4 regions of the Streptomyces sp. P5F9 genome follow, and region 4 is predicted to be linked to each of the others. Evidence: riboswitches for the same ligand, from Rfam matches in the RefSeq annotation. Region 4 holds a riboswitch; each other region holds the start of a gene.
The links. A riboswitch is a leader RNA that binds a small molecule or an ion and turns the genes downstream of it on or off. The one in region 4 is predicted to bind cyclic di-AMP.
Positions count from the first base shown of each region.

Region 1: it holds a riboswitch for cyclic di-AMP, as region 4 does, so the genes downstream of both, AC31A1_RS10285 (M23 family metallopeptidase) here and AC31A1_RS31860 (M23 family metallopeptidase) in region 4, are expected to answer to the same signal.
Region 2: it holds a riboswitch for cyclic di-AMP, as region 4 does, so the genes downstream of both, AC31A1_RS13010 (M23 family metallopeptidase) here and AC31A1_RS31860 (M23 family metallopeptidase) in region 4, are expected to answer to the same signal.
Region 3: it holds a riboswitch for cyclic di-AMP, as region 4 does, so the genes downstream of both, AC31A1_RS00720 (C40 family peptidase) here and AC31A1_RS31860 (M23 family metallopeptidase) in region 4, are expected to answer to the same signal.

Region 1 is NZ_JBXVPZ010000041.1:4,767-9,804, forward strand. It holds gene AC31A1_RS10270 (glutamate dehydrogenase) at 1-713, shown strand, start outside; gene AC31A1_RS10275 (TetR/AcrR family transcriptional regulator) at 758-1,372, shown strand; gene AC31A1_RS10280 (SGNH/GDSL hydrolase family protein) at 1,507-2,292, opposite strand; gene AC31A1_RS10285 (M23 family metallopeptidase) at 2,534-3,478, opposite strand; cyclic di-AMP (ydaO/yuaA leader) riboswitch at 3,483-3,645, opposite strand; gene AC31A1_RS10290 (alpha-galactosidase) at 3,949-5,038, opposite strand, start outside.
Region 2 is NZ_JBXVPZ010000058.1:14,623-19,660, reverse strand. It holds gene AC31A1_RS13015 (M16 family metallopeptidase) at 1-1,171, shown strand, start outside; cyclic di-AMP (ydaO/yuaA leader) riboswitch at 1,386-1,545, shown strand; gene AC31A1_RS13010 (M23 family metallopeptidase) at 1,559-2,314, shown strand; gene AC31A1_RS13005 (GntR family transcriptional regulator) at 2,503-3,198, shown strand; gene AC31A1_RS13000 (HPr family phosphocarrier protein) at 3,419-3,700, opposite strand; gene AC31A1_RS12995 (bifunctional acetate--CoA ligase family protein/GNAT family N-acetyltransferase) at 3,890-5,038, shown strand, end outside.
Region 3 is NZ_JBXVPZ010000002.1:47,215-52,252, forward strand. It holds gene AC31A1_RS00710 (glyceraldehyde-3-phosphate dehydrogenase) at 1-630, shown strand, start outside; gene AC31A1_RS00715 (DUF1996 domain-containing protein) at 731-2,794, opposite strand; cyclic di-AMP (ydaO/yuaA leader) riboswitch at 3,129-3,302, shown strand; gene AC31A1_RS00720 (C40 family peptidase) at 3,311-4,954, shown strand.
Region 4 is NZ_JBXVPZ010000252.1:6,342-11,379, forward strand. It holds gene trmB (tRNA (guanosine(46)-N7)-methyltransferase TrmB) at 1-395, shown strand, start outside; gene AC31A1_RS31850 (PrsW family intramembrane metalloprotease) at 445-1,752, shown strand; gene AC31A1_RS31855 (aldo/keto reductase) at 1,765-2,709, opposite strand; gene AC31A1_RS31860 (M23 family metallopeptidase) at 2,764-3,774, opposite strand; cyclic di-AMP (ydaO/yuaA leader) riboswitch at 3,786-3,943, opposite strand; gene AC31A1_RS31865 (PP2C family protein-serine/threonine phosphatase) at 4,177-5,038, opposite strand, start outside.

The DNA.
Region 1 (5,038 bases), on a different contig from region 4:
TGGACGGCATCGGTCTCGACGAGCTGGTCGGCGGCTGCGGCGTCGCCGAGTCGGTGCTCGCGGCGCTGGACCGGGCGGGCGTGCCGTACGCGGGGACGCGGGTCGCCGTGCAGGGGCTGGGCACCATGGGCGGGGCCACGGCGCGGTTCCTCACGCGCGCGGGGCTGTCGCTCGTCGCCGTCGCCGACATCAAGGGCACGATCGCGAACCCGGCCGGCCTCGACGTGGACGCGCTGCTCGCGGCCCGGGACGCGTACGGCACCGTGGACCGCTCCGCGCTGCGCCCGGGCGACCTCGAACTCCCCGGCGAGGACTGGCTGTCCGTCGACGCGGAGGCGCTGGTTCCGGCAGCGGTGTCGTACGCGATCGACACCGCGAACCAGCAAGGGATCACGGCCCGGTGGATCGTCGAGGCGGCCAACATGCCTGTACTGCCTGAGGCGGAGGAGCTGCTGTCCGCGCGCGGGGTCACCGTGCTGCCGGACGTGGTCGTGAACTCCGGGACGAACGCCTGGTGGTGGTGGACCCTGTTCGGCGACATCGGCGCCGACGCGGACGAGGCCTTCGCCCACACCCGGCGTTCGATGCGCGCCCTGATCGACCGGATGCTGGCCCGCGCGGAGGCCGACGGCACGACACCGCGCGCCGCCGCGCACGCCATCGTCGCGGACCGGCTGCCGGTCATCGCGGAACGGTTCGGCTGGTACCGGTGACGTAGGGGACACCACCCCTATGGACAACGGATTAGGGTGACCGCGTGGCGAGAGTGCGGTTGAGCGTGGTGGAACGGCGGGCCGAGTTGCTGCGGGCGGCCGTCGAGCAGATCGAGGCGCGGGGTGTGGCGGCGGTCAGGATCGCCGACGTGGCCTCGGCCCTCGGCGTGAGCAACGCGCTGGTGCTGTATCACTTCTCGACCAAGGAGAAACTGGTCGCCGCCGCGTTCGCCTTCGCCGCCGAGGACGACCTCGCGCACCTCCACAAGCTCCTGGGCCGCCGTACGACCGCGCTGCGCCGGCTGCGGGCAGCGGTGCGCTGGTACGCGCCGACCGGGCAGGCCAAGGGCTGGCGCCTGTGGATCGAGGGCTGGGCGGCGGCCCTGCGCGAACCCGCCCTCCTGGACGTCACCCGCGATCTCGACCGGCAGTGGAAACAAGCACTGGCGGAGGTCGTCGCCGAGGGCGTGACCGCGGGCGAGTTCCACTGCCCGGACCCGGCCACCACCGCCCTGCGCCTGACGGCCCTCCTGGACGGCCTCGCCGTACAGATGACGGCATACGGGGGAGCGGTGCCGCGGGCACGGGCCCTGGAGTGGGTCGACGAGGCGCTCGCACGGGAACTCGGCCTGGAGCGGGCGGCGTTGACCGCTCCCTGAGGCGTTCCCTCAAAAGCCGACTCTTCGAGGAAACGCCTCCCGAAAAGGCCGCCTCTCCGAGGGGTCACCTCCGCACCCGGCGCCTCCGCACCTGTCACCCCGTTACCGCAGCACCCCGTTACCGAGTCGCTTCGTCAGGCCACCCGCTCGATCCGCATCTTGATGTCGTCCGGCGACAGTGCGCCCTTCGCCTCGACGTGGTCCCCGGAGGACTCGCCCCGCAGCCGGCGTCCGATCCACGGCACCAGGTACTCGCGCGCCCAGTGCACGTCGTCGCGCCGGATGTCGAGCGTGCCGCGCGGCGGCAGCGGGGGCCAGGGCTGGTCCGGGTCGGCCGGGACCTCGACGCCGAGGACCTGGCCGGCGCGGAGCGCCACGCGCGTGTGCCCCTCGGGAGAGAGGTGGAGCCGGTCGCCGTCCCAGGCCCGCCGGTCCTGGACCGTCTTCAGGGACCACAGGTCGAGCACCGGGCAGCCGTAGCGGTCGGCGATGGCCCGCACATGTCCGTTGTAGGTGGCGATCTTGCCGCGCAGATGCTTCAGCACGGGCACGCCGCGGGTGTCGAAGCCGGTCGTCACCATGACGGTGCCGACGGCGGCGGTGAGATCGGCGACCGCGCGTTCGAAGCGCTCGGCGACCTCGTCGGGGTCGGTGCCCGGACGGATGATGTCGTTGCCGCCCGCGGCCAGGGAGACCAGGTCGGGCCCGATCTCCTTGGCCCGGGTGAGCTGGTCCTCCACGATCTGGTCGAGCAGCTTCCCGCGCACGGCCAGGTTGGTGTACTCGAAGTCGCCCTCGGGCCGCCGATCCGCGAGCAGTACCGCGAACCGGTCGGCCCAGCCGACCATCGCCCCATCGGGCCCTGGGTCGCCGACGCCCTCGGTGAAGCTGTCCCCCACCGCCACGTACGACCCGATCACTGATCTGTTGTCACTCTTCGAATCGTTAGCCACGGCAACCATAATTCACCCTCGCATGTGACCTACGCGATCGTATTTAGGGGTTGACGGACGGTGAGATAAGCCACTTGTAAAGGGTTGTCCAAAGTCGGAATAAGCCTCTGATCAGGGGCGTTGACCCCGAAACTGCTATGCCTGAAGGCCGGACCCAAGGATCTGGGTCCGGCCTTCGGTTGCGTGGGGCAGGCGTCGGGGCCCGATGTCAGCCGACAGTGACGCCGTGCGAGCGGAGGTAGGCGACCGGGTCCACGTCCGAGCCGTAGTACGGCGTGGTCCGGATCTCGAAGTGCAGGTGCGGGCCGGTCACGTTGCCGGTCGCGCCGGAGAGGCCTATCTGCTGCCCCTCGGTCACGGTCTGGCCGGCCGAGACGGACAGCTGCGACATGTGGGCGTACTGCGAGTACTCGCCGTCCGCGTGCCGGATGACGACCTCGTTGCCGTAGGCGCCGTCGTAGGCCGCCGACACGACCGTGCCCGCGGCGACCGCCTTCACGGTGGTGCCGGTCGGGACGACGAAGTCGACGCCGGTGTGGTAGCCGCTGGACCACATGCTGCCCGCGACGTGGTAGCCGGTGCCGATGGTGCCGCCGGTCACCGGGAGGGTGTAGCCGGTGGAGGTGCCGACACTCGTGCTGTCGTCGCTCCGCGCGGCCGAACTGCTCTTCGACGAGGAAGAGGAGGACGCCGACGAGGACGAAGAAGACGAGGTACCGGACGACTTGGACGAAGTACCGGTGTCCGTCCCGCCCGTCGAGGCCTTCTCACCGAGGGAGAGCTTCAGGCCCGGGTGGATCAGGGACGGGTCGCCGCCGATGGCCCCGCGGTTGTCCTGGTAGAGCTTCTTCCATCCGCCGGTGACGTCCTGCTCCTCGGCGATCTTCGCGAGCCAGTCGCCGGCCTTCACCGAATACGTCTTGACGCCCGAGGCCTTCGAGACGGTCTTCGCGGTCGCCTTCTCGGAAACCGTCTTCTCGGCCGCCGGAACGGACTGAACTGCCTTTTCCGGAGCGGAAGTCGAAGTGGCGGCATGGGCGCCGGTGGCCCCCATGAGCGGAAGGGCGAGTGCCGCGCCGCCGGTTCCGGCTACGGCCATCGAGCGGGTGAGTCGCTGGGACTTCGGGCGGCGGTGCTTACCCTTCGCGGGCATGACGAATTCCTCTCCGGCGCCTGCGAGGTGAGCTGTCGGGTGCGGGCTGGAGATGCCCGGCCGCGCGCTGGTCGCGGCTAAACCCCAAGCCCGTTCCGGAGACCGGAACAGGCGTCTTACCTGTGGGTCCCCCGCTCCTGCCGCATACGGGTGGGTGTGTGCGGAGTCCGGTCGGCGGCAGGATTGGGCGTCCGTCCGGATTGGTGGCGAACGTAAGCGAGGAAGACGCAAAGGGACAAGCAGGAGGTTCCACGGATTTGCGTTCCTTGTGTTTCCCTGTGGGAATTCACAGTCACCCTCCGTGAATTCCCACAGGACTCAACCCCTCAATTCCCCTGTAAAAGCACGTCAATTACGTGAACATGACGAACGACGCACGGTCACGAATATGACGCTGCTCACGTACACAGCTCTCAGGTTCCTTTATTCCAGAGCGAGTTGGAACGAAGGCTGCAATTGGGACAGAGGGATCAGATGCGACGGAGGCGGATAACCGTCGCATCGAGGTCACCGCACAGCCCGGTGCGCAGCCCGTGGTACAACAAGACGGCACCCCGGTGGACTTCGCCCGTTTCGAGGCATTCGTACGACGCTGTCGGGTCGAGCCCGCGCAGCCGGAGCGCCGGTGCGGGCTCGCCGTAGTGCTGCGCCTGGAGCAGGGCGAGGACGACGGTCTCGTCGCCGCGCACGTACTGCACGGCGCTCAGTCCGCCGCTCGGCGCGCGCAGCCGGTGGAGGTCGCCGTGCTGCACGAGCGGCCGGATCTCCTTGTAGAGGTCCACCCACCGGCGGGCCTCGGCGAGTTCCTCCTCGGTCCACTCCGAGAGGTCGCCGCCCACGCCGAGGACTCCGGCCATGGCGCTCACGAACCGGAAACGCAGGCTGCTGACCCGGTCGTTGAGCTGGGTGTTCGGGCTGTCGGTGACCCAGGCGGCCATCACGCGCGCGGGGTGGATCTGGCTGAAGCCGTGCTGGATGGCGAGCCGGTCGAGCGGGTCGGTGTTGTCCGAGGTCCACACCTGGTCCGTGCGGCTCATGATGCCGAGGTCGATCCGGCCGCCGCCGCCCGAGCAGGACTCGAAGGCCACGCCCGGGTGGGCTGCCCGCAGCCGGTCGAACAGGGCGTACAGCGCGCGCACATGGTCGACCCAGAGGCGCTGCGGGTAGGCGTCACCGGGCCACCCGGCATCCGTGAAGCAGCGGTTGAAGTCCCACTTCACGTAGTCGATCGGGGCACTGGAGAGCAGCCCGTCGAGCTGCTCCCAGAGGTACTCCTGGACGTCCTCGCGGGCGAGGTTCAGTACGAGCTGATTGCGGAACTCCGTCCGCTTTCGCCCCTCTTGGTACTGCACCCAGTCGGGGTGCGCGCGGTACAGATCGCTGTCCGCGTTGACCATCTCGGGCTCGACCCAGATGCCGAACTGCATGCCCAGCGCGTGGACGCGGTCGGCAAGGGGCTTGAGTCCTGCGGGAAAGCGGTCCGGGTTCGGGGTCCAGTCACCGAGCCCGGCACGGTCGCTGACGCGCTTCCCGAACCAGCCGTCGTCGACCACGAACAGC
Region 2 (5,038 bases), on a different contig from region 4:
GCGGGCCTTCTCCGAGGGCACCGACAAGCACTCCGCCGAGGAGTTCGCCGCCGAGCTGGAGCGCTCCGGCGCCACCCTCGACGCGCACGCCGACCACCCGGGGCTGCGTCTGAGCCTGGAGGTCCCGGCCTCGCGCCTGGCCAAGGGGCTCGGCCTGCTCTCCGACGCGCTGCGGGCACCCGCCTTCGCGGACAGTGAGATCGAGCGGCTGGTCCGCAACCGCCTCGACGAGATCCCGCACGAGACGGCCAACCCGTCCCGCCGCGCGGCCAAGGAGCTCTCCAAGGAGCTGTTCCCGGCGACCTCGCGCATGTCGCGTCCGCGCCAGGGCACCGAGGAGACCGTCCAGAAGATCGACTCCGGGGCCGTACGCGCCTTCTACGAGCGGCACGTCCGCCCGGCGACGGCCACTGTCGTGGTCGTCGGCGACCTCACGGGCATCGACCTGGACGCGCTCCTCGCCGACACCCTGGGCTCGTGGACGGGCTCCACCGCGCAGCCGCGTCCCGTGCCGCCGGTGACCGCCGACGACACCGGGCGGGTCGTGATCGTGCACCGCCCCGGCGCCGTCCAGACGCAGTTGCTCATCGGCCGCGTCGGAGCCGACCGGCACGACCGCGTGTGGCCCGCCCAGGTGCTCGGCACGTACTGCCTCGGCGGCACCCTCACCTCCCGCCTGGACCGCGTCCTGCGCGAGGAGAAGGGCTACACCTACGGTGTGCGGGCGTTCGGCCAGGTGCTGCGTTCGGCACCCGACGGCACGGGCGCCTCGATGCTCGCCATCAGCGGCTCCGTGGACACCCCGAACACCGGTCCCGCGCTGGACGACCTGTGGACGGTGCTCCGCAGGCTCGCCGAGGGCGGACTCACCGACGCCGAGCGGGACATCGCCGTACAGAACCTCGTCGGGGTGGCGCCGCTCAAGTACGAGACCGCCGCGGCCGTCGCCAGCACGCTGGCCGACCAGGTCGAGCAGCACCTGCCCGACGACTACCAGGCGACGCTGTACCAGCAGCTCGCCGCGACCGGCACCGTGGAGGCCACCGCGGCGGTCGTGAACGCCTTCCCGGTGGACCGTCTGGTGACGATCCTGGTCGGCGACGCGGAGCAGATCAAGGCGCCCGTGGAGGCTCTCGGCATCGGTGAAGTGACCGTCGTCGCGGCCGAGTAGACGACCCGTAGCGAGCCGACGAGCGGCACGCGCGCGTGGGGGCCCTGGTGACTGAAGAGTCACCAGGGCCCCCTAATGTCCGAATTGGGGGAGAGGTTGCCCGTCTGCCCTGTGGCATGTGCAACAAAACCCGTGATCCGTTTGGGGATTGAAAGTGGCCCGCCTTAGCGTCGGTGCGGCTGTCCGTCAGGCACCGCGCCGCACTCGCGGCACCGGACAGTCATCGCCGAGTCCCCGTACGGCGCGAGCCAGGGGAGCCGGGGACCCACGTCCCTGGGGTGAATCGGACGCCCGCGCGCCCAGCGAGGGTGTCCGTAGGAGACCTTCCTGCTCCGAACCCGTCAGCTAACCCGGTAGGCGAGAAGGAAGGAAAGGACCAGCCACTCCATGGCGTTCACCCGCGCCACCGGGAAGCACCGTCGCCCGAGCCGGACCCACCGCACCACCGTTCGTGCCGCGAGTGTCGCGGCTCTCGCCACCTCCGGCGTCGTAGGCACCCTGGCCGCCGCCCCGGCGTTCGCCGCGGAGCCCGCCGCCGAGCAGACCGGTCTCACGCCCGTCATCGCCATCGGTGACTCCGTGGCCGACAAGATCGACGCCCAGGCCGTCGCCCAGCAGCAGGCCGCGGACGAAGCGCTGGCCAAGGAGGTCGCCCGCGCCAAGGCCGCCGCACTGGCCAAGGCGGAGCGCGAGGCAGCGGTACGCGCCGCCCGCGCCGCCGAGCGCAAGAAGCTCAACACCTTCGTCGCGCCGGTCACCGGCTCGTACGTCTCCACCGGCTACAAGACCGGCGGTTCCCTGTGGTCCTCCGGTGCCCACACCGGCATCGACTTCCACGCCTCGACCGGCACCTCCGTGCACGCGGTCGGCTCCGGCACCGTCGTCGAGGCCGGCTGGGGCGGCTCGTACGGCAATCAAGTGGTGATCAAGATGGCTGACGGCATGTACACCATGTACGGCCACCTGTCGTCCATCGGCGTCTCCGTCGGCCAGACGGTCACCCCGGGCCAGCAGATCGGCCTCTCCGGAGCGACCGGCAACGTCACCGGCCCGCACCTCCACTTCGAGGCCCGCACGACCGCCGAGTACGGCTCCGACGTCGACCCCGTCGCCTACCTCCGCAAGCACGGTGTGAACGTCTGACGGCGCACCGCCGCACTTCCCGAAGCCCTGGCCCGCGCGGCCGGGGCTTTCGGCGTTTCCGGAGCCCTCCTGTCCAAAAAATATCCATGGATTCCGGCCCGCCATCGGAAATTCCCGCTCATTGCAATAGAGTCACGGAACACACGTCAATCGTCGACGTTTCACGGGGATTAAGGCGGAGGTCGGACATGCGTATTCCGGCGCACTCGGTATGCACGGCGATCCGGGACGACATCGTCGCCGGTGTCTACGAGCGCGGCAGCCGCCTCACGGAGGAACTCCTCGCGCGCCGGTACGGGGTCTCGCGCGTCCCCGTCCGGGAGGCCCTGCGCACGCTGGAGGCCGAGGGATTCGTCGTGACCCGGCGGCACGCGGGCGCGTGCGTCGCGGAGCCGACCGAGCAGGAGGCCGCCGACCTGCTGGAGATGCGGATGCTGCTGGAGCCGCTCGGCGCCTCGCGGGCCGCCCAGCGGCGCACCGAGGCCCACCTCAAGGTGCTGCGCGGCCTCGTCAGGCTGGGCCAGGAGCGCGCCAGGCGGGGCAACAGCGAGGATCTGCGCTCCCTGGGCAGCTGGTTCCACGAGACGCTGGCACAGGCCTCCGGAAGCCCCGCGCTGACCTCGATGCTGACCCAGCTGCGGCACAAGATCGCCTGGATGTACGCGGTGGACGCCCCGGCCAACCCCGTGGAGTCCTGGGCCGAGCACGGGGCCATCGTGGACGCGGTGGCGCGTGGCGACAGCGAGCGTGCCCGGGCGATCACCGCCCTGCACACCGAGCGCGCGGGCACCGCGCACCGGCTGCGCTTTCCCGGCGGCGCGAACGGCACGGACCGTGTGAGGACTTCGCAACCTCCCGTAAACATGTCGGGCCTGCGGCATTAACACGGGCGCCGTATACAAAGAGAGGCTAATTCGCGGGGGATTATTTATGCTGCCCACAAGTGGAATTGCGAAGGGCTCGCCCGGTAATTCGGACGAGCCCTTCGAGGTTGCGTGCAGTGTTTTGCGGCGAAAAGCACCGCAACCATCAATTGAGGAACCCTCACGGCGCGCAACCACCTCCGCGAGAGCGGCGCCGGTTCAGGCGCAAAGGGGGGCGTGCTCAGACGGTCTCGGGGAGTTCCTCAAGACCTTCCGCGACCAGCTTCGCCAGTCGGTCGAGGGCCGCGTCCGCGCCCTCGGCGTCCGACGCGAGGACGATCTCCTCGCCGCCCTGGGCGCCCAGGCCCAGAACCGCGAGCATGGAGGCCGCGTTGACGGGGTTGCCGTCGGCCTTGGCGATCGTCACGGGGATACCTGCGGCCGTGGTGGCCCGGACGAAGATGGAGGCGGGGCGGGCGTGAAGGCCCTCCGCCCAGCCGACGTTGACGCGGCGCTCAGCCATGTGATGCTGCCCTTCAGAGTCTCAGGGTTGTCTAGACCAGTTTCCCACACGTGAAGCGACCCCGGACCGGCCTTGCGAACCGTCCGGAGCGAGTCGTCGGACCGCGGCCTCGGCCCGACGTCCCGTGCTCTGTTGTTGCCCACAGACTGCCTCGCGCCGTTGTCGGACGCGAGCCGTACGCTGGGCCCCATGCAGACCTCGTCGGACCGGCACGAGTACCCCGCCCACTGGGAAGCCGACGTGGTGCTGCGCGACGGGGGTACCGCGCGCATCAGGCCCATCACCGTCGACGACGCCGATCGCCTGGTCAGCTTCTACGAGCAGGTCTCCGACGAGTCGAAGTACTACCGCTTCTTCGCGCCGTATCCGCGCCTGTCCGCCAAGGATGTCCACCGCTTCACGCACCACGACTTTGTGGACCGGGTGGGACTCGCGGCCACCGTCGGCGGCGAGTTCATCGCCACCGTACGCTATGACCGCATTAGTGCCGACGGGCGTGCCGCCTCCGCCCCGGCCGACGAGGCCGAGGTCGCCTTCCTGGTGCAGGACGCCCACCAGGGGAGGGGCGTCGCCTCCGCCCTCCTCGAACACATCGCGGCCGTCGCCCGCGAGCGTGGCATCCGCCGCTTCGCCGCCGAGGTGCTGCCCGCGAACAACAAGATGATCAAGGTGTTCACGGACGCCGGCTACACCCAGAAGCGCAGCTTCGAGGACGGCGTCGTACGCCTGGAGTTCGATCTCGAACCCACCGATCGGTCCCTCGCCGTGCAGCGCGCGCGGGAGCAGCGGGCCGAAGCGCGCTCCGTACGGCGGCTGTTGATGCCCGGCTCGGTCGCCGTCGTCGGTGTCGGCCGTTCCCCCGGAGGGGTGGGCCGCAGCGTTCTCGACAACATCAGGGACGCCGGGTTCACCGGTGGCCTGTACGCCGTGAACAAGGCCTTCCCCGAGGAGCGGAAGGACCTCGACGGGATACCGGCGTACCGCTCGGTGCGCGACATCGAGGGCCCCGTGGACCTCGCTGTCGTCGCCGTCCCGGTCGAGCACGTCCCCGAAGTCGTCACCGAGTGCGGCGAACACGGAGTGCAGGGGCTCGTCGTGGTCACCGCCGGGTACGCCGAGAGCGGCCCCGAGGGACGCGAGCGCCAGCGCGAACTCGTGCGCCACGCGCGCACGTACGGCATGCGCATCATCGGGCCGAACGCCTTCGGGGTCATCAACACCGCCGCCGACGTACGGCTGAACGCGTCCCTCGCCCCCGAGATGCCGCGCCCCGGACGCATCGGCCTGTTCGCCCAGTCCGGCGCCATCGGCATCGCCCTGCTGTCCCGGCTGCACCGG
Region 3 (5,038 bases), on a different contig from region 4:
AACCACGACACGATCAAGCCGGACGAGCAGATCCTGTCCTGCGCGTCCTGCACGACCAACGCGATCGTGCCGCCGCTGAAGGCGATGGCCGACGAGTACGGTGTGCTGCGCGGCCATGTGGAGACCGTCCACTCGTTCACCAACGACCAGAACCTGCTGGACAATTACCACAAGGCCGACCGGCGTGGCCGCTCGGCGCCGCTGAACATGGTGATCACCGAGACCGGTGCCGCCTCCGCCGTCGCCAAGGCACTGCCCGACCTGAAGGCGCCGATCACCGGCAGCTCGATCCGGGTCCCGGTGCCGGACGTCTCGATCGCGATCCTCAGTCTGCGGCTCGGCCGCGAGACCACCCGCGCCGAGGTCCTGGACTACCTCCGTGACGTGTCGCTGACCTCGCCGCTCAAACGGCAGATCGACTTCACCACCGCCCCCGACGCGGTGTCGAGCGACTTCATGGGCTCGCGCCACGCCTCGATCATCGACGCGGGCGCCACCAAGGTCGACGGCGACAACGCAATCCTCTACCTCTGGTACGACAACGAGTTCGGCTACTCCTGCCAGGTCGTCCGGGTAGTCCAGCACGTCTCCGGGGTCGAGTATCCAACGTATCCCGCACCGGCTGTCTGAGCCTTCCGCCTCGGCGCGCCGAACGTGTGACGGCCCGGCCACCCCCAAGTGCGGGCGGCCGGGCCGTCGTTGTCACAGACGTGCACAGATGTGCGGTGTGTCAGCGTGTACTGCGCTTACCTCGGTACAGCACGACGAATCCGGCGACGAGCAGCAGCGCACCGGCCACCGCGGGCCACAGATTCGCGCCGGTCTCCGCCAGCCCGCCCTGCGCCTGCGGCTGGTTGGGGCTCACGGCGGCGTAACTCTCCCCGCCCGAGGACGAAGCGGGCGGCGTCGTCACGGCGCTGCCGACCTCACCGCCGGAGCCGTTGTCCGAACTCCCCTGCGTCTCGGACGACTTGGACCCCTCGGTCTTCGTGTCGGCCTTGGGGACCGAGACGGCGGTCGTCAGGTCACCGGGGTCGGTCGTCTGGGTGTCGGTGGGCTCGGGGGCGTTGGTCTCGGTGTCCGGGGCGCTCGTCGCGGGATCCGCGGTGGCCTGGCCGCCGTTGCCGGTGTTCCCGCCGTTGCCGCCGTTCCCCTCGTTGCCGCCGTTCCCGGCGGGCTCGTCGGACGCCGTGGCCGTGGGCGCCGCCGTAGCAGTGTCGGTGGCCGACGGGGACTCCTGCGGCTCACCGGAACCCCCACCGGACCCGGAGCCGCCACCCGAACCTGAGCCGTCACCGGAGCCAGAGCCGTCGCCCGAGCCCCCGGGGTCGTTGCCCGTCCCGGCGCCGCACTTCTCGCCGTTGTTGATGCAGTTGACCATGTCCTTCATCAGGCCCTCGTCGAAGACGTTGATGAAGTCGCCGTGGTCCGTGACCGGCTTGTGCTGCTGCTCCGGGAAGGAGTCCACCGCGAACAGCGGGGTCGTCTTGCCGCCGTCCTGGAGGCTCGGCGCGTCCACGTCGTAGACGATCCGCTGCACCAGCTGCGGAATGGCCTCGAAGCCCGCCGGGCAGGAGCCGTCGGCGGCCTCGAAGGCCACGTGGGTGCGGTGGTTGGCGCTGTCGATGTTGCGGCCGTCCCAGCAGCTCTGGAACTTGAAGGTGCGCACCACGTCACTGCCCGCGGGGCACAGCGGGTACTTGTCCTTGAGCTGCCGGTCCTCGAACCCGGTGCAGCTCCAGGAGGCGTTGGCGTTGGCCGGGCCGTTCACGAAGGCCTTGGCGTCGCCGGTGATGATGCGCAGGAGGCGCGGCATCGCGACGACCTTGCTCTTCGGGTTGCCCACGAACGTCAGCGTGGCAGCCTTCGCGGTGACGATCTCACCGGAGTTGCCCTCGGTGCCGCCGCCGGGCTTGTCGGCGTCCTGCTCCTGCTTGCCGTTCTGCAGGCGCAACACGGGCCAGTAGTACGTGGACTTGTCGCCCGGGTTCTCACAGCTCGTGTTCGCCTTCGCCAGGTCGTCGTCGCTGGCGAACGCGTTGTTGGACTGGTTGCCGATGTAATCGTGGAAGTGGTGGGCGCCGTTGGTGACTCCGGGCGCGACGATCACGTTGTCGGAGTTGAACAGGCCGTTCTCGTTCACGCCGCACGCGGTGACGAACGTTCCACTGGAGGCGTCGGCCTGATCCTGCGGGGTGTTCACGTTGGGCTGTACGGAGGTGATGTCCGCGTAGTCCGAGGCGACGGGCCCGTTGGTGGACGGCTGGTTGCCCTGCTGGCCCTGGCCGTCGCCCTGCTGCTGGTCCTGGCCGGTCGGGTCGGCGCTACCGCTCTGATCGCCCCCGCTGCCGTTCTCGTCGCCGTTCGTGGGGGCGATCAGCGTGCAGCCGGCGAGTGCGTCGAGGCCCTCGGGGCGGTCCCCGACACGGGCGATGGCGTCGTCGATCCGCCCGATGGTCGCGGCCCGCTTCTCCTTCAACGGATTCATGATCGCGTTGTCGGCGAAGGAGGCGTCCTGGCGTATGGACTCCGTCGAGTCCTTCAGTTTCTGGTAGGCCTCGGTTATCTGCTGGTCCAGAAGCGCGAGTTGGGCGTCTACCTCCGTCTTCGCCTCGTCCGGGACGGTCGTCAACTGGGTACCGATGTCCGGGCAGTCGATCGTCGCACCGCTCGACGCCGCATCGGGAGACCCTTGCTGGGACGAGTCACCGCCCCAACCGCCTTCGGACGCCGACGCGTAGACGTTCGCCGCCACCAGTCCTCCGCCGCCCAGCATCAGGGCGACTGCTGCCATCGTCGCGCGTCGTGCGCCCGTGGGGCGTCTGCGCGTGTTGCGTGCCAAGGAAGTTGCTCCTACACGTATCGGTCGGCCCGGATCGTCCCGGCATGGAAATCCCCCGTTCCAATACGGAGCCGGATGCCAGTGCGTTCAACCGTCCCAGAAATTCATATCGACCTCATATGGATCACCCGGCCCGGCGGGCTCATGAGCCCAGGACACGTTTGGGAGAGGTAAAGGTCACAAAAACGTATCGGACATATCGCGCTTCAACCTTCACACGAGGCACACACGTTGGCTAAGTTGACGCTCAGACCGTACGACCTACTCCGGCGATCAGCGCCGGGCCGCACGGTTTGCGCCGAATCCGGTGTGTCGCTCGCGACAGCCGGAACCGGGGACCCAACCGACTTGGGGTGAATCGGCCCAACTGCTCGTCCGGGCAAGGGTCGTAGGGCAATCCTTCCGTGATCGACCGCCCGAACCCGACAGCTAACCCGGTAGGCGCGATTCGGAAGGAGCACGTCTGCCATGCCGGCAGAACGAAGTACGCGCACCGGAGGCAGTGGCCCCACCGTGGACGACCGACCCAGCCGTGACGAAGTGCAGCGGCGGATCAACTCCCTTTACGACAGGGCCGAGACTGCCACCGGAAACTACAACGCCACGCGCAAGATGTCCGGGGGTCCGCGCAAGCGTGTCGAGCCCCGCCCCAGCGCGTCGCGTCCTTCGGACCCCGCTCTCGACGCCGTCACCAAGCAGTGGTTCGACCGGGCTCGTGCCCAACTCGGCCCGACCGTACCGGCGGTCCTCCCGCCAGGCAGGACTCCCGCCCGTCCGATGGCGGCCCGGGCCGAGCGTCCCGAACGACGCCCCGAGCCCGAGGGCGGCGCCCGGGCGCTCGAAGCACAGCCCGGCCGCGCCGTGGCCGAACTGACCGCGGGGACCGGCGCACCGGAGCCCGCTGCCCCTCAACTTGCGGCGCCCGTCGCGGAGTTGATGCCCGCGCCGGTCGCCGCCCTGCCGGCCGCCGCGCCGCAGGCACCCCAGATGGCCCAGATGGGTCAGCTGCCCCAGGCGACCGTCCTCGACCTGCCGCCCATGCCCGCCGTGGAGGCACCGCAATTCGCCGTCGCGGCCGCCCCGGAGCCGGCCTTCGACCCGCTCACCGCCGACCTGGAGCTGCTCCCGTACATCGCCGCACCGCGCACCGAACCGGCCCCGGCGAGTGCTACCTGGCCGCCTCCGGTGGCGAGCTTGTCCGCTCCGGAGACGACTTGGTCGACCGGGTCGATGCCCATGGTCCCCGAACAGCAGATGTGGTCGACCGGGCAGATGCCCGTCGTGGCCGAGCAACAGACCTGGTCCACGGGGCAGATGCCCGTCGTGCCCCAGCAGGCTTGGTCGACCGGGCAGGTCCCCATGGTGACCGAGCAGCCGACCTGGTCCACCGGGCAGATGCCCGTCGTGGCCGACCAGCCGGCCTGGTCCACCGGGCAAGTCCCCCTGGTGACCGAGCAGCCGACCTGGTCCGCCGAGCAGTTCCCTGTGGCAACGGAGCAACCCGCCTGGTCCACCGGGCAGATTCCGATGGTGCCCCAGCAGCCCACCGGGTACACCCCGCCGGAGCCGGACTGGCGCCCGCCGCAGCAGGAGTGGCAGCCGACCCCGCCCGCCGCCGAGGTCTCCTTCGCCGCGGCCCCGGCCGTCGCTCCCGAGTTCACCCTGCCCACGGCGCCGACGATGGCCCCGGAGATCACCCTCCCCCCGCCGACCGTCAGCCCGGCACCCGCCGCAGCGCAGGACCCCACCACGCTCAGCAAGACCAGCACCGCGCTCGCCTTCGCCCGCGCACAGATCGGCAGGCCCTGCCTGTGGGGCGCGGCGGGACCGGACGCGTACGACTGCTCCAGCCTCACCCAGGCCGCCTGGAAGGCAGCGGGCGTCCTCCTCCCGCGCACCGCCCAGGAACAGTCGGGCGCCGGCGCCCTCGTCCCACTCACCGACATCCGCCCCGGCGACCTGATCTTCTTCTACGACAGCATCGACCACGTCGGCCTCTACACCGGCAACGGCCTGATGATCCACGCGCCGAGCCCGGGTACGCCGATCCGCGAGGAGTCGATCTTCTACGCCGGTGCCGCCGCCATCCGGGGCGCCGTACGGCCCGCCTGATCCGATCGGGGCCGGGCATTTCCCGGCCCTGACCGCACACCCCGCGACACTCCCGGCCAACCGCGTCATAGACCCGTACGAGTG
Region 4 (5,038 bases):
CGATCATCCTGCTCCGCGAGATGCTCGCCCCGGACTCGCTCGACGGACTGCGCGTGTACTTCCCGGACCCCTGGCCCAAGAAGCGGCACCACAAGCGGCGGCTGCTCCAGCCGGAGTTCCTCACCCTCGCCGCGACCCGCCTCAAGCCCGGCGCGACCGTGCACTGCGCGACGGACTGGGAGCCGTACGCGGAGCAGATGCTCGAAGTGCTCGACGCGCACCCGGACTTCGAGAACAGCCAACCTGACGGCGGTTTTGCGCCCCGTCCGGAGTTCCGGCCGCTGACCCGTTTCGAGGGCCAGGGACTGGACAAGGGACATGTCGTGAACGATCTGCTCTTCCGTCGCGTACCCCACGACGACCGGACGACGACCAGCACTGACGACCAGCGCTGACGCCAGGCTCCCTCGCGGGCCGTGCCCTTACCTCGTTAGGGTCGATGCCGTGGCCACCTTTCCGCCGTACCCCCCACACCCCGGCCACCCCGCCGGTGGTGTGCCCGGGCACGGGCCGCGGGTGCGCTGGTGGCAGCGGAACTGGGTCCGCTACGGCGCGCTGATCGCCCTGCTCACGCTCTCCGGGCTGGTCATCCTCGCGCTGGTGCGTCAACAGACCGGTACCGAAGGGTTCTTGGTCGGCCTCGGGCTCGCCGTACTACCCGTACCCCTCCTCGTCGGCGCCTTCCGCTGGCTGGACCGGGTCGACCCCGGACCCTGGCGGAACCTGCTCTTCTCCTTCGCGTGGGGTGCCTGCGCCGCGGCCCTCATAGCGATCGTCGCCAACAGCTTCGCGACGAGATGGATAGCGACCACGACCGCCGACCCGACCAGCGCGGACACTCTCGGCGCCACTGTCATAGCCCCGATCGTCGAGGAGTCGGCGAAGGCGGCGGCCGTACTCCTCGTCTTCCTCTTCCGCAGACGGGACTTCACCGGGATCGTCGACGGGGTGGTGATAGCCGGGGTCACCGCCACCGGCTTCGCGTTCACCGAGAACATCCTCTACCTCGGCACCGCCTTCGGCACCGACCAGCTCACCGGCGACCGCGGCCTCACCTCCGTCACCGCGGCGACCTTCTTCGTGCGCATCGTCATGTCCCCGTTCGCGCACCCCCTGTTCACCGTCCTCACCGGCATCGGCTTCGGCGTCGCCGCCCTCTCCCCCGACCGGCAGCACATCCGACGCGTCCTGCTCCCCCTGACCGGCCTGCTCCTCGCGATGGGCATGCACGCGATCTGGAACGGCTCCTCCACCTTCGGCCAGTACGGCTTCTTCGAGGTCTACGGCGTCTTCATGGTCCCCATGTTCGGCCTGCTGACCTGGCTCGCGGTCTGGACCCGGCAGCGCGAACTGCGCACCGTGCACGAGGAGTTGCCCGCCTACGTCTACGCGGGCTGGCTGACCCCGGCCGAACCCTTCGTGCTCGGCTCGATGAAGGCCCGCCGCCTGGCCCGCGAGTACGCCCGCCACCGCCTCGGCAGGCAGGCGGCCCGCTCGGTCGCCCAGTACGAGGCGTACGCGACCTCCCTGGCGTTCCTGCGGTACCGGGCCACGCGGGGCCGCGCCGGCGCCGACTTCGTCGTACGGGAAAGGGAGTTGCTGCACGAGCTGTGGCTGCGCCGGGAGGTGGCACGGCCCGCGCTGGACTACGCGGCGCGGCGGACAGCGCCGCCGGTACCGGTGGTGGTGCCGCCGTGGCCGCCGGTGTACGGGTCGTACGGGAGTCCCCTGTACAACCCGTACCGGTCATAGCTCCAAGGACACCTACGCCGATGCCTGCGTGAGGCGGGCGATCTCCGCGTCCGTCAGCTCCAGTTCCGCCACGCCGAGCAGTGCGGGGAGCTGCTCGACCGTCCGGGCCGACGCGATCGGGGCCGCGACCGTGGGCTGGGCGGCGAGCCAGGCGAGGGCCACCGTGGCGACCGGGGCGTCGTGGGCCTGGGCGACCTCGTCCAGGGCGGTGAGGACGTTCTGGCCGCGCTCCGACTTGAGGTACTCCGCCGCGCGCCCGGCCCTCGGGCTGTCGACCGTCGTACCGGGGCGGTACTTGCCGGTGAGGAAGCCGGCGGCCAGCGAGAAGTACGGGAGGGCCGACAGTCCTCCGCGTTCGGCGACGTCCCGCAGCTCGCCCTCGTAGGTGTCGCGGGAGACGAGGTTGTAGTGGGGCTGGATGGCGACATAGCGCGCCAGGCCCTCGCGGTCGGAGAAGTCCAGGGACGCCTGGAGGCGCTCGGGCGAGATGTTGGAGGCGGCGATGTGCCGCACCTTGCCCGCCTTGACCAGTTCGTCGAGCGTGCCGACGATCTCCTCGACCGGCACGTCCTCCTTGTCGAAGTGCGGGTAGTACAGGTCGATGTAGTCGGTGCCCAGGCGACGCAGCGAGGCGTCGGCGGCGGCCTTGATGTTGGCGGCGGACAGGCCGGGGTAGTCGGGGTGCTGGCTGACCTTGGTGGCGATCACGACGTCGGCACGGTTGCCGCGGGCCTTGAGCCACTTGCCGATGACGGTCTCGGACTCGCCGCCGTGATTGCCCGGCGCGAACGCCGAGTACGAGTCGGCGGTGTCGACGAAGTTGCCGCCCGCGGCCGTGTAGGCGTCGAGCACGGCGAAGGAGGCCGCCTCGTCGGCGGTCCAGCCGAACACGTTGCCGCCGAGGTTCAGCGGGAAGATCTCCAGGTCGGACCGGCCCAGCTTGCGAAGAGAAGTCATGCTTCACCTCAACCGCCGGGCCGGAACCGGATATTCCAGACGATCAGGGAGAGATCAGGGGTTGAGGCCCTTGCTGCGCAGCCAGGGCGCCGGGTCGCTCGCGGTGGCGGCGCCGTTGATGTGCACCTCCAGGTGGAGGTGCGGCCCGGTCACGTTGCCGGTCGCGCCGACGCGGCCGATGACCTCGCCGGTGGAGACCTTCTGCCCGACGCTGACGTTGATCGAGGACTGGTGGCAGAACCACAGCTCGGTGCCGTCGTCGAGGGTGAGGATCGTGCGGTACCCGTAGGACCCGGCCCAGCCCGCCTCGGTGACCGTGCCGCTGTGGATGGCCTTGATCAGCGTGCCGGTGGGCGCGGCGAAGTCGAGACCCGTGTGATACCCGGAGGACCACATCGAGCCGGCCTGGCCGAAGGTGCCGGTGATCGTGTACGAGCCGACCGGCAGCGTGTACTGCTTGGCCAGCGCGGCGAGCTTCGCGGCCTCGGCCTTCTTCGCCGCGGCGGCCTCCGCGGCCTTCTTCGCGTCGGCGGCCTTCTTCGCGGCGTCCTTCTCGGCCTTGGCGGCGGCGGCGTCGACCTGCTTGGCGACGGCGGCCTCGACGGCGGCCTTCGACTTGCCGTCGACCTGTACCTGCTGCGACTCGGCCTGCGCCATGATCCGGTTGCGCAGCAGCTCACCCGCGTCCGAGGCGCCCTTGGCGGTCTCGGTCGTGCTGACCCCGACACTGCTGAGCGGCGTGGCGGAACCCTTGGGGGTGCTGCTGGACGAGTCGTCCAGCAGGTGGCCCACGGAGGGCAGGTCGGGCAGGGAGATGGAGACCGGCGGCTTGCCGGTGTTGGCGCTGGCCATGCCGCCCGCGCTGACGGCGGCTATGACACCGACGCCCAGGACGGTGGAGCTGCGGGCGAATCCTCCGCCACCACGCTGCTTGGCGACACGGTGCTTGCCGCGGTTGGGAGCAACGGACTCCGCGCTGGGATTCCACTCCTCCCAGGGGCCCTCGTCGGGGCGGTAACCGCCGTAGACGACAGGGGCTTCTGGGGCAGCCTGGTTTGACGCCACGTGGGCGTGCTCCTTTCCTTCCTTCTCGCCTACCGGGTTAGCTGACGGGTTCGGAGCAGGAAGGTCTCCTACGCGCGTATACCTGCCGTGTTGCCACGGCGGTCGACGAGCGATTCACCCCAAGGTGGTGGTTCCCCGGTTCCCTTGCGGGATTCGGCACGTGCGCACGGAGCCATCTCTTGTGACGGCTGGGACGACCGCGCTGCGTTATCGAACGTTAATAGACACGGGCGCCCGTTTCCAAGCTGTTCGGCTTGATCATTAACCTTTCCTTGCTGGACGAACGGCCCACCACCGGCGAAAAACGGGCGAGTTGGCCGAGTCTCAGAATTCCCACAGGTATTGACGGCATGTCAGTTGTTATGCGGAGGGCTCCCGCCCGGTCACCCGCCGTGATGACGGTCATGGATGCCGTACGGCGATCATCGCCATGTCGTCCGTCATCCAGCCCCCGGAGTACCGACGCACCTCCTTGGCGAGGATGCCGAGCAACGCCTCGGGACTGCGGAAGGTCCGGCCGGCCAGCCGAGCACCGGGGTCGTAGAAGACGCCGTGGGAGTCGCGCGCCTCGGACAGCCCGTCGGTGTGGACGAGGAGGGTGGCCCCGCCGGGGAACGCGAACTCCTCGGCACGGTCGGGCCAGACCCCCAACTCGCCCATTCCCAGGGGCAGTGCGGGCTCCTGGACCTGCAACGTGCGTACGGTGCCGTCCTCGTGCAGGAGCAGCGGCGGCGGATGGCCCCGGTCGACGATCCGTACGACGCCGTCGCCGTGCGGGAGTTCGGCGAGGACGGCCGTGGTGAACCCCTCGAACGCGTCGAGACCGTCGCGCCGGGTGCCCTCGCGCGCCAGCGCCCGCTCCAGCCGCTGCGCGACCGCCTCCAGGGTGACCTCCTGCTCGGCGGCCTCCCGGAACGCCCCGATGACCACGGCGACGGCGGCGACCGCGCCCATGCCCTTGCCGCGCACGTCACCGACGACCAGCCGCACGCCGTGCGGGGTGTCCTGCACCGCGTACAGGTCGCCGCCGATGAACGCGCCCTCCTGCGCCGCCTCGTACCGTGCCGCGATCTCGAACCCGCCGATCCGCTCGGCCGGTTCGGGCAGTACGGCCCGTTGAGCGGCCTCGGCGATCTCGCGTGCGGAGGCCAGCTGTTCGCTGCTGCGGCGGACCAGGAGGTTGATGAGGACGGCCAGCACGGCGACCGTCGCCACGGTGACCACCTCGGTGACCGCGTCGATGTCGAGGACGATGCCCAGCCTG